Dinoroseobacter shibae DFL 12 = DSM 16493: one gene and its partner. The protein of the gene in region 1 interacts with the protein of each later gene in a pairwise test. Links are inferred from orthologs where the notes say so. Each region holds a gene or a part of one and is shown in the gene's direction. Other genes may lie near its edges.

What was found.
Region 2: the proteins of dnaE (region 1) and dnaQ interact in binary tests that used the Escherichia coli proteins (3 or more experiments, as listed by UniProt). The link is inferred for Dinoroseobacter shibae DFL 12 = DSM 16493 from one-to-one orthologs.

The regions. Positions count from the first base shown.
Region 1 is NC_009952.1:3,115,584-3,123,587, reverse strand. Bases 1,742-5,816 are described here. They hold dnaE (DNA polymerase III subunit alpha), read left to right. Parts: upstream 1,742-2,121; coding sequence 2,122-5,616; downstream 5,617-5,816. Other genes in these bases: xdhA (xanthine dehydrogenase small subunit), read right to left, coding at 1,742-1,876. Outside these bases: xdhB (xanthine dehydrogenase molybdopterin binding subunit), read right to left, coding at 1-428; more of xdhA, read right to left, coding at 425-1,741; DSHI_RS14995 (SlyX family protein), read right to left, coding at 5,843-6,052; hisS (histidine--tRNA ligase), read left to right, coding at 6,141-7,634; DSHI_RS14985 (ATP phosphoribosyltransferase regulatory subunit), read left to right, coding at 7,638-8,004. UniProt on the Escherichia coli protein: DNA polymerase III is a complex, multichain enzyme responsible for most of the replicative synthesis in bacteria. This DNA polymerase also exhibits 3' to 5' exonuclease activity. The alpha chain is the DNA polymerase catalytic subunit.
Region 2 is NC_009952.1:3,627,028-3,633,955, reverse strand. Bases 1,444-4,442 are described here. They hold dnaQ (DNA polymerase III subunit epsilon), read left to right. Parts: upstream 1,444-2,596; coding sequence 2,597-3,289; downstream 3,290-4,442. Other genes in these bases: DSHI_RS17450 (FxsA family protein), read right to left, coding at 3,870-4,361; secB (protein-export chaperone SecB), read right to left, coding at 3,294-3,812; coaE (dephospho-CoA kinase), read left to right, coding at 2,008-2,604; DSHI_RS17470 (shikimate dehydrogenase), read left to right, coding at 1,444-2,011. Also shown: protoporphyrinogen oxidase HemJ, read right to left, coding at 1-199; DSHI_RS17475 (Maf family protein), read left to right, coding at 582-1,178; more of DSHI_RS17470, read left to right, coding at 1,175-1,443; DSHI_RS17445 (Tim44/TimA family putative adaptor protein), read left to right, coding at 4,468-5,133; mltA (murein transglycosylase A), read left to right, coding at 5,130-6,158; DSHI_RS17435 (Smr/MutS family protein), read left to right, coding at 6,160-6,753; DSHI_RS17430 (MFS transporter), read right to left, coding at 6,750-6,928. UniProt on the Escherichia coli protein: DNA polymerase III is a complex, multichain enzyme responsible for most of the replicative synthesis in bacteria. The epsilon subunit contain the editing function and is a proofreading 3'-5' exonuclease.

The DNA.
Region 1 (8,004 bases):
GGGGCGTCCTCGAAGATCGCCCCGGCCGCAAGCGCGTCGTCGATGCTCAGAAGCGCCGGTTTTTCCGCATAGACGATCTTCGCCCGGCGCACCGCCTTGCGCGCGGCAAGATGGCTCTCGGCGGCCACCAGGAAAATGGGCTGGCCAACGTAATGCACCTGGCCCGTGGCCAGCATCGGCTCCGGCAGGGGCGAGGGGGAGACGTCGTTGTGATGCGGCAGGTCATCGGCGGTCAGAACCGCGACCACGCCCGGGGCGGCGCGCACCTCCGAGAGATCGATCGCGGTGATCTCCCCATGGGCAATCTCGCTCAGCCCGAAGGCCAGGTGCAGCGCATTGGCGGGGGTGGGAATGTCGTCGACATAGCGCGCCGCCCCGGTGACATGGAGCGCGGCGGCATCATGGGGCAGGGGTTTGGCGACGCTCATGACGCCACCTCCCGCAGGTCGGTTCGGGTGCCTTCGGTCTCGTGGAAATAGCGGACCAGCATGTTCTGCGCCGTCCGGAGCCGATAGGCCGCCGAGGCACGCATATCCGACATCGGCGCGTAGTCGTCGCCCATCCACTCGGCGGCGGCGGTGACGGTCTCCAGCGACCAGGGGGCGGAGATCAAGGCTGTTTCAACAGCCTTGGCCCGGTGGGGCGTGCCCGCCATGCCGCCGAACGCGATGCGCGCCCCGGTCACCCGGCCTTCGGCCAGGGTGATGTTGAACGCGCCGCAGACGGCGGAGATATCCTGGTCCATTCGTTTCGACAGCTTGTAGACCCGCAAGCCGTCGTGGCCGCGCGGGATGGTAATCGCCTCGACGAATTCGCCGGGGGCGCGGTCCTGGTTGCCATAGGCAAGGAAGAAGTCTTCGAGCGGCATCTCGCGGCGGCTGTCGCCCTTGCGCAGGTGCAGGGTGGCGCCGAGCGCGATGAGCGGCGGCGGGCTGTCCCCGATGGGCGAGCCGTTGGCGATATTGCCGCCCAGGGTCGCGGCGTTGCGCACCTGCACCGAGCCGTAGCGGCGCAGCATCTCGGCAAAGCTCGGGTGCTCCGCTCGGACGGTTTCCAGCAGCGCGGAAATCGTGACCATGGCCCCGAGCCGCCAGTGGGTGTCCGTGGTCTCGATCGTCTTGAGGTCGTCGCAGCGGTTCAGGAAGGCAATCGGGGCGAGCTCGCGCAGCTGTTTCGTGACCCACAGCCCCACATCCGTCGCCCCGGCCACGAGGGTGGCGTCGGGATGTTCGGCATACCATGCGGCGAGCGCGTCGGAGGAGCGCGGCTGCGCCCAGAGCGCATCCACGCCCGCCTCCGCGCCCGCTGTCGTGTCCTCCCGGACCGCGTTTAAGCTTGTGTCCTCCCGGACCGCGGTAAAGCTTGTGTCCTCCTGGATATGCGGCAAGGCAGGCTCGGCCATCCAGTCCGGCACCGGGGCTTCGGCGGCGGCTTCGGCGGCGCGCAGGATCGGGGCGTATCCGGTGCAGCGGCAAAGGTTGCCCGCCAGCTGGTCGGCGTGATCCGTTTCCCCCCTCGTGTGGGCGCAGGCCATTGCCGCGATGAAGCCAGGGGTGCAGAACCCGCATTGGGAGCCGTGATGGGCCACCATCGCCGCCTGCACCGGGTGCAGGCTGCCATCCGGGCCGCTGATCCCCTCGACCGTGCGCACCGCCTTGCCCTGCAGTTGCGGCAGGAACAGGATGCAGGCATTCAGGGTCCGCGGACCGTCCGCATCGCTCACGATCACCGTACAGGCCCCGCAATCGCCCTCGTTGCAGCCTTCCTTGGTGCCGGTCAGCCCGCGCCGTTCGCGCAGCCAGTCCAGCAAGGTGCGCGTGGGCGCCTCGTCTGCCACGCGCACGGTCTCTCCGTTCAGAAGAAACGTGGTCTCCATGAATATATTGCCCGCCGCGTTACCAGGTTGGGTCTCTGTCGTGCCCGGTCGATGCGGCGTAGACCGGGCCGTGAATGCACCCGAGGAAAGCGGGAAAAACCCAGTTTGGCAAGTGGGTTTGCAGGCGGAAGGCCCGCCCAGACCTCCGGCAGCCCTCTGGGCCCAGGTTGGAATGACCCCTGCCGACGCGCATATCTCGCGGCAGGCTCTTGGCGGGCCACCAGATGTCGCGCTAGGGTCGCGGCATGACCCAGCCCCCCCGATTCATCCATCTCCGCCTGCACACCGAATACTCCCTACTCGAAGGGGCCATGCGGCTGAAAAAGCTGCCCGATCTCGTCGCCGCGGCCGAGATGCCCGCGATTGCGATCACCGACACCAACAACATGTTCGCCGCCCTGGAGGCGTCGGAGGCTCTGTCCAAGGCCGGCATCCAGCCGATCATCGGCTGCCAGGTGGATGTCGCGTTCGACCCGGCCGCCCCGGGCGAGCGTCCGCGCGCGCCTGCGCCCGTTGTCCTGCTGGCCCAGACCGAGGCGGGCTATGAAAACCTCATGGCGCTCAACACCTGTCTTTATGTGGACAAGGGCGGCCAGCTGCCCCAAATCACGGTGGAGGAACTCGCCGCCAATGGCAGCGACCTGATCTGCCTGACGGGCGGGCCGCGCGGCCCGTTGGGGCGGTTCCTGTCGGCAGGCCAAAGGCCCAAGGCACAGGCCCTGATGGCGCGCCTGGCCGAGATCTTCGGCGACCGGCTCTATGTGGAGTTGCACCGCCACCCGGGCGATCCGCTCTGCGCCGAGACCGAGCCGGGGTTCCTCGATCTGGCCTACGACATGAACCTGCCGCTGGTGGCAACCAATGACGTCTATTTCCCCGACCCGGGGATGTACGAGGCCCATGATGCCCTGATCTGCATCGCCGAGGGCGCTTATGTCGACCAGCAGGCCCCGCGCCGCCGCCTGACCGATCAGCATTACTTCAAGTCCCAGACCGAGATGGCGACGCTGTTCGCGGACCTGCCCGAGGCGTTGGAGAATACCATTGAGATCGCGCGCCGCTGCGCCTTCAAGGCCTTCAAGCGCGACCCGATCCTGCCACGCTTCGCCGAGGACGAGGTCGAGGAACTGCGCCGCCAGTCCCGCGAAGGGCTCAAGGCGCGGCTCGCGGTGATCCCCCACGCGGCCCCGGTGGAAGAGTATGAAAAGCGGCTGGAATTCGAGCTCGACATCATCGAGGGGATGGGGTTTCCCGGCTACTTCCTCATCGTGGCCGACTTCATCAAATGGGCCAAGGATCGCGGCATTCCCGTGGGGCCCGGGCGCGGCTCCGGCGCGGGCAGCCTTGTGGCCTATGCGCTGACGATCACCGATCTCGACCCGCTGCGCTACTCGCTCCTGTTCGAGCGCTTCCTGAACCCCGAGCGGATCTCGATGCCCGATTTCGACATCGACTTCTGCATGGATCGCCGCGAAGAGGTGATCCACTACGTTCAGGAGAAATACGGCCGCGACAAGGTGGGCCAGATCATCACCTTCGGCGCGCTTCTGTCAAAGGCCGCCGTGCGCGACGTCGGCCGGGTGCTGCAGATGCCCTACGGGCAGGTGGACCGGCTGTCGAAGATGATCCCGGTCGAGGGCGTCAAGCCCGTCTCGATCGAGAAGGCGCTGAAGGACGAGCCGCGCCTGGCCGAGGAGGCGAAAGCCGAGGAGGTCGTCGAGCGGCTGCTGAAATACGGCATGCAGGTCGAGGGGCTCTTGCGCAACGCCTCCACCCACGCCGCCGGGGTGGTGATCGGCGACCGGCCGCTCGACAAGCTCGTGCCGCTCTACCAGGATCCGCGGTCGGACATGCCCGCCACCCAGTTCAACATGAAATGGGTGGAACAGGCGGGGCTGGTGAAGTTCGACTTCCTCGGGCTGAAAACCCTGACCGTGATCGAGAACGCGGTGAAGCTGATCCGGGCCACCGGGCGCGACCTGCATGTGGCCGCCGACGGCACTGAATTGTATTCTCCCGCGCCGGGCACCGAGAACGACATCAACGCGATCCCGCTGGATGACGAGGCGTCCTACAAACTTTATGCCTCGGCCAAGACTGTCGCCGTGTTCCAGGTGGAAAGCACGGGCATGATGGACGCCCTGCGCCGGATGAAACCCACCTGCATCGAGGACATCATCGCGCTCGTGGCGCTCTATCGACCCGGCCCGATGGAGAACATCCCCAAGTATTGCGAGGTCAAGAACGGCCTGTCGGAGCGCGACCTGCTCCATCCGACCGTGGATCACATCCTCGACGAGACCCAGGGCATCATCGTATACCAGGAACAGGTGATGCAGATCGCTCAGGAGATGGCGGGCTATTCCCTGGGCGGCGCGGACATGCTGCGCCGCGCGATGGGCAAGAAGATCCAGGAGGCCATGGATGCCGAGCGGCCCAAGTTCCTGGCCGGGGCCGCCGAGAACGGCGTCGACAAGGACAAGGCGCTGGAGGTCTGGCACCTCCTGGACAAGTTCGCCAATTACGGCTTCAACAAGTCCCACGCGGCAGCCTATGCGGTGGTCAGCTACCAGACCGCCTGGCTGAAGGCGAACCACCCGGTGGAGTTCATGGCCGGGGTGATGAACTGCGATATCCACCTGACCGACAAGCTGGCCGTCTATGCCGAAGAGGTCCGGCGCGGCCTGGGGCTTGAGATCGTGCCACCTTGCGTGAACCGCTCGCGCGCGAGCTTCTCCGTCGCCGAGGGCAAGCTGGTCTACGGGCTCGGCGCGCTGAAGAACGTCGGAGCCGACGCGATGGAACTGGTGGTGACCGGGCGCGGCGACAAACCCTTCGCGACACTCTTTGACCTGGCGCGGCGGGTCGACCTGAAACGCGTCGGCAAGCGCCCGCTGGAAATGCTGGCGCGTGCCGGGGCCTTCGACCAGCTCGACCCGAACCGCCGCCGCGTGTTCCAGAGCCTCGACGGCCTTGTGGCCTACTCGGCCGCGATCCACGAACAACGCGCCTCGGCCCAGGTCTCGCTCTTCGGGGAGGCGGGAGAGGATCTGCCCGAACCGCGCATCCTGCCCTGCGACGACTGGCTGCCCGCCGAGCGGCTGGCCGAGGAACACAAGGCGATCGGCTTCTATCTCTCGGGCCACCCGCTGGACGACTACATGGGCGCGCTGAAACGCAAGGGCGTCGTCACGCTCGAAGCCCTCGCGCGCAAGGTGGAAACCGGCGCCGCCGTGGCCAAGATCGCGGGCACCATCGCAGGCCGGCAGGAGCGGAAATCGGCCCGCGGCAACCGGTTCGCCTTCGTGCAGGCCTCGGATCCCACGGGGCTCTACGAGGTGACGGTGTTCTCCGACACGCTTGAGAAGGTCCGCGATCACCTCGAGACCGGCAAGAACGTGGTGATGCAGGTCGAAGCGACCCTGGAGGCGGATCAGCTGAAGCTGCTCTGCCGGTCCGCCGCCCCCATCGACGACGCGGTGGCCGATGCGCGCGGCGCGATGATGGGCCTGCGCGTCTTCGTGGAGGCCGAGGCCGCCCTGCCCAATATCGCGGGGCTTTTGGGCCGGATGGCCGAAGACCCGAGCATCCGTACCCGCGGCCCGGTCACCCTGGCCCTGATCGATCCCGACCTGCCGGGCGAGGTCGACGTCCTGCTCGGCGAGGCCCTGCCCGTGAACCCGCAGATCAAGGGCGCGCTCAAGAGCCTCGCCGGTGTCGCGCTGGTCGAGGAGATGTGAGGGCGTGCCGCGCCCAGCCGGGGCAAAGCGGTTTGGAAACCGCTTCTTCGGCCCAGCTGCGCTAGGCCGATCCGTCCTGCGGCCGGAGCCTCCGGCGGGGATATTTTAAGACTTGAGCAACCGGAATCGTTCCACACTCAGGTCACGGTACAGGCGGGGACGCCGATGGCCGTGACTTGAGGGATGCCTCGTCCGACAGGGCGGGGCATTCTTGTTTTCGGTGGGTTCAGTAATGCGGTGGGCGCTCGTCGGCGAGGATCACGCCGCCGGTGCCCTCGGCCTCCCGCGCGGCACTCTGGTCGCGCAACCGGCGCAGTTGCAGCTCCATCCGGTCGATCTGCCTGGCCTGGCCCGCCACCACCTCGGACAACTCGTCCACGGTCTTCTCCAGATGGGCCAGTTTCTCTTCCAGCCTGGCGGTATCGTGCTGTGTCATGGCGTCCTCCTCTGCGGGTCCGTGCCCGCCTTGCTCCCTCGGCTCGCCTCGGCTAAACGCAGCCCCACCAGACCCGAGGGACCCGAGAATGGCCAAGCCCAAGAAGACCCCGCGCCCCAAGGCCCAGACGCCCAAGGGCTTTCGCGACTATTTCGGCACTGAGGTGACCGAACGCAAGGCCATGCTCGACAAGATCGCCGAGGTGTATCACCTGTACGGGTTCGACCCGCTGGAAACCTCCGCCGTCGAGACGGTCGAGGCGCTGGGCAAGTTCCTGCCGGACGTGGACCGGCCCAACGAAGGCGTCTTTGCCTGGCAGGAAGACGACGCGGACTGGCTGGCGCTGCGCTACGACCTGACCGCGCCGCTCGCCCGGGTCGCCGCCCAGTACCGCAACGACCTGCCCAGCCCCTATCGGCGCTACGCCATGGGCCCGGTCTGGCGCAACGAGAAACCCGGCCCGGGGCGGTTCCGGCAGTTCTATCAATGCGATGCGGACACCGTGGGCGCGCCCAGCGTGGCGGCGGATGCCGAGGTCTGCGCGATGCTCGCCACAGCGCTCGAGGCCGTGGGGATCGCCCGCGGCGACTACATCGTGCGGGTAAATAATCGAAAAGTACTGAACGGCGTATTCGAGAGCGCTGGTCTGCTGGATTCCGAATACCTCGCAGACAACCTAAAGCGCGTGGGAATTGCGATCCGCGCCGTCGATAAGTTTGATCGTTTGGGTTCGGACGGGGTGAAAGCTCTTCTCGGTAAGGGGAGAGAGGATGAAAGCGGAGCGTTTGTAGAAGGTGCCAATCTAGCAGAGTGGCAAATTGACCGTATTTTAGGGTTCGCGACGGCAAAGCAATCAACCGAATTGGAGACGCTTGATCGTCTTACAGAACTCGTTGGCAACTCAGATGAAGGTTTGCAGGGCGTTGAAGAGCTCAAGCACATCTCGGATCTGCTTTCCGCCCAGGGCTTCGGCCCCGATCGCATCGTCATCGACCCCTCCGTCGTGCGCGGGCTGGGCTACTACACCGGTCCGGTCTTCGAGGCGGAACTGACCTTCGAGGTCCAGAACGACAAGGGCCAGACCGTGCAATTCGGCTCCGTCGCGGGTGGCGGGCGCTATGACGACCTGGTCAAGCGCTTCACCGGGCAGGCGGTGCCGGCGACGGGGGTCTCCATCGGCGTCGACCGGCTGCTCGCGGCCCTGCGCGCCAAGGGGCAGGCGCAAACCGCGGCCCCCGGCCCGGTGATCGTCACCGTCATGGACCGCGACCGGATCGCCGACTACCAGGCCATGGTCGGCACCCTGCGGGACGCGGGCATCCGGGCCGAGCTCTACCTCGGGAACCCCAAGAATTTCGGCAACCAGCTCAAATACGCTGACAAGCGCGCCGCTCCCGTGGCCGTGATCCAGGGCAGTGACGAGGCCGCCCGCGGCGTGGTCCAGATCAAGGACCTCGTACTCGGTGCGCAGATCGCAGAAAGCGCCAGCCTCGATGAATGGAAATCGCAACCGGCCCAACGGGAGGTTCCCGTGGCCGACCTTGTGGCCGAGGTGCAGGCCATTCTCGCGCGCGGGGCCTGAGCCGTGACCATTTCCCAACGGGATCGCGCCGTGGCCGCGCGCCTCTTCGCGGCCTTCTTGGATGCGGGCGCCGTGCCGGTGGAGGCCGACATCCTCCAACCGGCCGAAACCCTGCTCGATCTCTATGGCGAGACCATCCGCCACCGCGCTTATGTCACTGCCGACCCGGTGCGCGGCGAACAGATGCTGCGCCCGGATTTCACCGTCCCCGTGGTGCAGATGCACATGGCGGGCGGGGCGGAGCCTGCGCGCTACGCCTATGCCGGGGAGGTCTTCCGCAAGCAGGAGGCCGGGGTCGAGCGCCCGCGCGAGTTCCTGCAAGTGGGCTACGAGGTTTTCGACGGCGCTGACCCCGCGGCCGCCGATGCGG
Region 2 (6,928 bases), 510 kb from region 1 along the record:
TCCAGCTTGAGATCATTGCCGGGTTCATGATCGCGCGGAGCAAACGCCTCTCCATCGTCTGGAACAGCGCCTCGGTTTCACCCGACACGGCGTTCGACTCGACATGGTATACGAACAGTCGAGGTAGATAGAACAACCCGGCCATCCATGCGATCACGGAAATCACATGCAAGGATTTGATCCAAACGTACAGGTCCATGCTTTGTCCTTCTCTGTCTTCCTTCTATTCATAAAATAGAAAGAAAAGAAAAGATGGTGTTGTTGTAGGTCTTGGGGATATGTCGAACTCTTGCGTTGTTCGAGCGGTTATTCTTGTCCACATACTGCGATCCAGGATTTACCTGAACCTTTTTTAATAATTATTTAACAGTCACTTGGTGTCTAAGAACACTGTGAGTAAACTGTGCAAAAGAGTATGTCGCCCGAGATACCCACAGTCTTGTGAAACACAAGCGCACATGGGATGAAACAGGAGCGACTTGGCAGTTGTTCACCGGAACCTCTTGTGTCGCCGCTTCGTGGGCCTCGTGCCCAAAACGGCCAAAATTGTGCACAGGCATATCCACACAGGTACCCTCAGGATGACCCACATCATTCTCGCCTCTGGATCGGAGATCCGTCGACAGCTGTTGGAAAACGCAGGGGTATCCGTACGCGTGATCAAGGCCAAGATCGATGAGGAAACGATAACCCAGTCTCTGCGTGCCGAGGGCGCAAAAGCGCGGGACGTGGCCGATGCACTTGCGGAGTTCAAAGCGGAGAAAGTGGCAAGGCTCGAACCAGAGGCGCTGGTCATCGGGTCTGACCAGGTGCTGGATCTGCAGGGGGAGCTTTTGGCCAAGCCCGAGACGCCGGAGCATGCCATCGCGCAAATCACGGCGATGTCTGGCAAGACCCACCAATTGCTGTCGGCAGCGGTGATCTATGGCGAAGGCAAGCCGCTTTGGCGTCATGTCGGCGCCGTGCGAATGACCGTCAGATCGCTGAGTCCTTCCTACATCGAGAGCTATGTTGCGCGAAACTGGGACAGCATTCGACACTCGGTGGGGGGCTATAAGCTCGAGGAAGAGGGCGTCCGGCTCTTCAGCCAGGTCCAAGGTGACTATTTCACGGTTTTGGGGCTCCCGCTGCTGGAATTGCTGAGCTATCTCACCCTGAGGGGAGAGATCGACGGATGACAGAAATAAAAGTGCCCATAGCCGGGGTGATCGGAAACCCCATCACACATTCCCGGTCGCCACATCTGCATCGACATTGGCTGCACGTCTATGGGATCGAGGGGTATTACGTGCCGCTCCATGTGCAGGGTCAGGACCTTGCCGAGGTGTTCCACGCTCTGCCGAAGTTGGGGTTCAAGGGTGTCAATGTCACCCTACCCTTCAAAGAACGCGCCATCGAGCTGGCGGACCGAGTGTCCGACCGGGCTGCGTTGATCGGGGCGGCGAACACGATCACCTTTCAACCTGATGGGACGATTCATGCTGACAATACAGATGGTTATGGGTTTATCGAAAATCTGAGGAACGGGGCACCCGGCTGGTCGCCGCGCGCAGCAGCCATCGTGGTACTGGGGGCTGGCGGAGCAGCGCGGGGGGTTTTATCAGCACTCCTCGAAGCGGGCGCACCGGAAGTTCGCCTGGCCAATCGGACCCGCGCCAAGGCAGAGGCTTTGCGCAGTGATTTTGGGCCAAGGGTGACCGTTGTCGACTGGCACGGCGTATCTGGCACCATGGAAGACGCAGAGACCCTCGTCAATACCACATCATTGGGAATGACCGGCCAGCCTGATCTCGAGCTGAACCTCGATGCGTTGCCCCGTTCTGCGGTGGTGACGGATATTGTGTATCGTCCCCTGATGACACCTTTGCTGGAACAGGCGGTTGCCCGCGGAAACCCTGTAGTCGATGGCCTGGGCATGTTGCTCTTTCAGGCAGCGCCGGGTTTTGAGCGGTGGTTTGGCGTGCGGCCAGAGATTACCCCTGAGCTGCGGGCGGCCGCATTGGCAGAATGATCATTATTGGACTGACAGGCTCCATCGGCATGGGCAAATCAACCACCGCCGAGATGTTCGCTGCGCGTGGTCTCCCGGTCTGGGATGCGGATGCTGCCGTGCACAGGCTGTATGGTCCCAAGGGTGCGGCGATCGCACCGATACGCGCTCTTTTTTCTGAAGCGGTCAGCGAAGCTGGTGTCGACCGGACCGTTTTGAAGAGACTGATTTCCGAAGATCCCGATGTTTTGCGCGTGATTGAACAAGTGGTGCATCCCCTCGTGGCAGCAGACCGCACGGCTTTCGTAGACCAGGCACGCCTGGAGGGTCGGAAGGCCGTGCTTCTGGACATTCCGCTTCTTTTTGAGACTGGCGCAGCAAAAGACATGGATCTGGTGGTTGTCGTCTCGACCGATCCTGACACCCAACGTGCACGCGTTCTCGAAAGACCAGGCATGACCGAGGCGCAGTTTCAAGCCATCCTTGCCAAACAGCTGGCCGATGCAGAGAAGCGTACACGGGCAGATTTGGTGATCGATACGACAACTCTGGACACCGCCCGGCAAGGCGTCGAAACTGTCCTGCAACGGGCAGAGGAGATGGGACATGCGTGAGATCGTGCTCGACACGGAGACGACCGGATTCGAGCCTTCGGAAGGCGATCGGTTGGTTGAAATCGGCGGAGTGGAGCTTTTCAACCATGTGCCTACGGGCCGGGTCTATCACCAGTACATAAACCCCCAACGGAGCATGCCCCAATCCGCCTTTGAAGTGCATGGGCTTGGTGACGACTTTCTTGCGGACAAGCCGCTCTTTGCCGAGGTTGCCGAGGCCTTCCTGGATTTCATCGGGGATGCGAAACTGGTCATTCACAACGCCGCGTTCGACATGAAGTTTCTGAACGCAGAGCTGGGTTGGCTGGGCAAACCGCTTCTGCCGATGGAACAAGCGATTGATACATTGGCTATCGCAAGGCGAAAGTTTCCGGGATCGCCTGCATCTCTCGACGCATTGTGCCGTCGGTTTGGTGTCGACAACTCGGCACGTGAGAAACACGGGGCGCTGCTGGATTCCGAGATCCTGGCCGAAGTGTACCTGGAGCTCATCGGCGGGCAGCAACCGGGGCTGGAGCTGTCGAGTGTACAGACCCCGTCCACACAAAATGTGGATAACGGGCATCTCCGTGCCCGCCCTCGGCCCGCGCCCTTGCCGTCCCGGGTGTCGGAAAAGGAAAAGGCGGCACATGCCGCCTTTGTCGAATCTCTTGGGCAGTCCGCGCTTTGGCGCACGGTGACCTGAGGTCTCAGACCTCGGCGCTCGGTGCTGCCTGCTGCGCGGCGGCGCGCCGCGCGATTTCCTGACGATACAGCGCCACGAAATCGATCTGATCCAGGTTGAGCGGCGGGAAGCCTCCATCGCGGGTCACATCGGAGACAATTCGGCGCACGAACGGGAAAATCATGCGCGGGCACTCGATCAGCAGGAAAGGATGCATCTGCTCGTCCGGCACATTGTCGATGAAAAAGATGCCGGCATAGTCCAGTTCCAGACCAAAGATCATATCGCCAGATTCTTTGGTTTTGGCATTGATGTTCAGCTTGATGGCAACTTCAAACTGCTTTTCAACCGTGCGCTTCTTGGCGTCCAGGTTCACCTGAACCTGAATGTCCGGTTGTCCTTCGCCCTGCACACCCTTCTGGGCAGCAATGTTTTCAAAAGACATGTCGCGGATGAACTGCGCCATGATCTTCAAGGTGGGCATTACCGGCTGTTGCTGCTGGTCCGCTGGAGCGGCAGCGCCGTTGGTTGTTTCGTCGGCCATGAAATCCTCGTCCAAAAACTGGTCTGGGCTCGCTCCTATCAGGATGCGCTGCGCCCCTCAATCCCGGGTGGGATCTTTCGTCCAGCCGGAAGGCCCGTTTGACCGGGGTGGTGTCTCATCGAGGTCAGCATATTCCGTCTCGATGATATCTGCGGTGGAAGTGCGTCGGTTTTGCGGCGCCCGCCCCATCTCGAACTGCTGCACCTTGATCCGGGCGCGCACGTAACGAATGATCGCAAGTCGAACCGGCGGCATCAGTAGCGAAAAGCCCACCGCATCGGTGAAAAACCCGGGTGTCAGTAGAAGTGCGCCTGAAAAGAGGATCATCGCGCCATGGGCCAATGCCTCGGTCGGATCGCGCAGATCCGCGAAGGATCCGCGTAAATCCGCCATCGCTCGCAGACCTTGCGAGCGGACCAGCGCCGTTCCCAGTAGGGCGGTCACGACAACGATTGCCAGTGTTGGCCATAGCCCTATCCAACCGCCGACCTGTATGAACAGGGCGATCTCGATCAGGGGCACAGCCACGAACAGGGCAAACAACCACATTTTCCGCTCCTTCAAATACAGGGGGATGGTGGACTTGCCCCCCTGTCGACCTTACATATGCAACCTGACCGGAGATACCATACATGCAGCGCTGCGCGAGGATCCTATGAATTCCAACATGCTCCAAATTCTTGTACTGCTTGGGGTCGCCGTTTTCCTGATCCTGCGCCTGCGCAGCGTGCTTGGCACGCGCGAGGGCTTCGAAAAGAAACCTGTCCCGCTGGACGGGCCGGAACGTGACGTCACGCCGCGTCGTGATTTCGAAGTGATCGAAGGCGGCCCGGATACGGACATCACTGATCACGTTCCCGATGGCAGCGACAGCGCCAAAGCGCTCGCCGCCATGAAGATGGCGGAGCCGGGCTTCAACGTGACTGAATTCCTCGGCGGAGCAAAAGGCGCCTACGAGTGGATCCTCATGTCCTTCGAAAACGGCGATATGGACGACGTCCAGGGCTTCCTGTCCGAAGAGCTGTCCGAAGCGTTTTCGGAGGTGATCGAGCAGCGCAATGAACAGGGCCTGACTGTCGAGGCCGAGTTCGTCGGTGTGCGCGAGACTACGCTCGTGGAAGCAGCGTTCGACCGCGATACTCGAGAGGGTGAAGTGACCGTGCGGTTCGTGGGCGAGCTGACCTTTGTTGTGCGGAATGCCGAAGGCGAGATCGTCGAAGGCGATCCGACGGAGATTAAGCGTCAGAAGGACGTTTGGACCTTCGCGCGGGTCATGGGGTCGGATGATCCCAACTGGCGGCTTGTCGCAACCGGGGAATGATCCCGCTCCGCGCGGCGGTGCTGGGCGTTGGACTGATGGCTGGCGCTACGCCCGCACATGCATCTGTTGAACTTCTTGGTTTCGGTGACCTCAAAGGCTGGGCCGAGGATTCTCATACAGAGGCGCTGGAAGCCTTCCGGACAACTTGCGTCGATCTGAAGGATCCAGCTTGGGGTCCCATCTGCGCAATTGCCCGCGCGACGAATGATGCGCGCGGGTTCTTCGAGAGCTTGTTCCTCCCGATCCTGATCAAGGGCGATGACGAGGCGCTCTTCACCGGCTACTACGAGCCCGAGCTGCGCGCATCGCGCACGCGCGGTGGCGCGTATCAGTACCCGATTTACCAAGTGCCACCCGAATTGCCCCGCGATCGGCCCTGGTATACCCGAGGCGAGCTGGAAGACCGCGGGATCCTGAACGGGCGCGGACTTGAGCTGGCTTACGCCACCGATCCGGTGGAGGTTTTTTTCCTTCAGGTTCAGGGCTCCGGCCGTCTGCGCTTGACCGACGGGACAGTGATGCGCGTGGGGTTCGCGGCGAAAAACGGCCATGACTATAGCTCTGTCGGGCGCGAAATGGTCCGGCGTGGGCTGTACCAGCCGCACCAGGTTTCCGCCGATCGGATCAAGGCCTGGGTGCGGGCCAATGGCGCCGCCGGCAAGCGGCTGCTGCACCACAACAAATCCTTTGTGTTCTTTCGTGAAGTATCCACCGTACCTGCCCATCTGGGGCCTTTGGGGGCGATGAACCGGTCAATCACGCCGATGCGGACCATCGCGGTGGATCCGACCTATACCCCCCTAGGGGCGCCGGTCTGGATCGAGAAGGGCGGGGCAGACCCCTTGCGCCGCTTGATGGTGGCGCAGGATACCGGCTCTGCGATCAAGGGGGCCCAGCGCGCGGACGTGTTCTACGGCTCAGGCGAGGCGGCGGGTGACAAGGCCGGGCGTATCCGCGATCCGGGGCGCATGGTTGTACTGCTACCGGTGGAGTTGGCGTTGTCCTACGTGGAAAGTGGGATGTGAAATGTCCAAGCGACCCCCGAGACGCCTGCGCCCCGACGAGGAGGAAATCTGGAAGCGTGTTGCCGAAACCGCCACGCCCTTGAGCAAGCCGCGGTTTCCGATGCCGCAGGATGTGACCCCAAGCCCGCGCAAGGCTCGATCCCCTGAAAAAGAGCCTATCTCGCCGTTCAGCATCGGGAGTGGCGCGGGTTTGTCCGAGACTCACGATCTGGCGCCTGGACTCGGTGAGCGGATCGCCGCCGCGCCGGTGACCATGGATCGCAAGGCCTTCGGCAAGCTCAAACGGGGCAAGTTGAAGCCCGAGGGGCGGCTGGATCTGCATGGCATGACGCTGTCTCAGGCGCATCCTGCGCTCAACCGGTTCATCCTCGGGGCGCATTCCCAGGGCAAGCGCCTGGTTCTGGTGATCACCGGAAAGGGCAAGGACCGCGATCAGGGCGGTCCGATCCCCGAACGTCTCGGCGTTCTGCGCCACCAGGTGCCCCATTGGCTGTCGATTCCACCACTGTCCAGCGTCGTGTTGCAGGTTACAACGGCCCATTTGCGCCACGGTGGTGGTGGGGCATATTACGTGTATCTCAAGAGGCCGCGTTAGGCTCCCGTACGCCACAGAGCGGCGGCGAGCAGCCCGGCTGAGAGGGCGATATAGAGACTGATCAAGGGCATTTGCGCAGGGAAGGACGCCCCTGCATCGATGGCCAGACCGGTAATCAGCGGCCCTATCGCGGAACTCAAAACCATAAGGGCCATGGCGACCGATTTGATCGCGC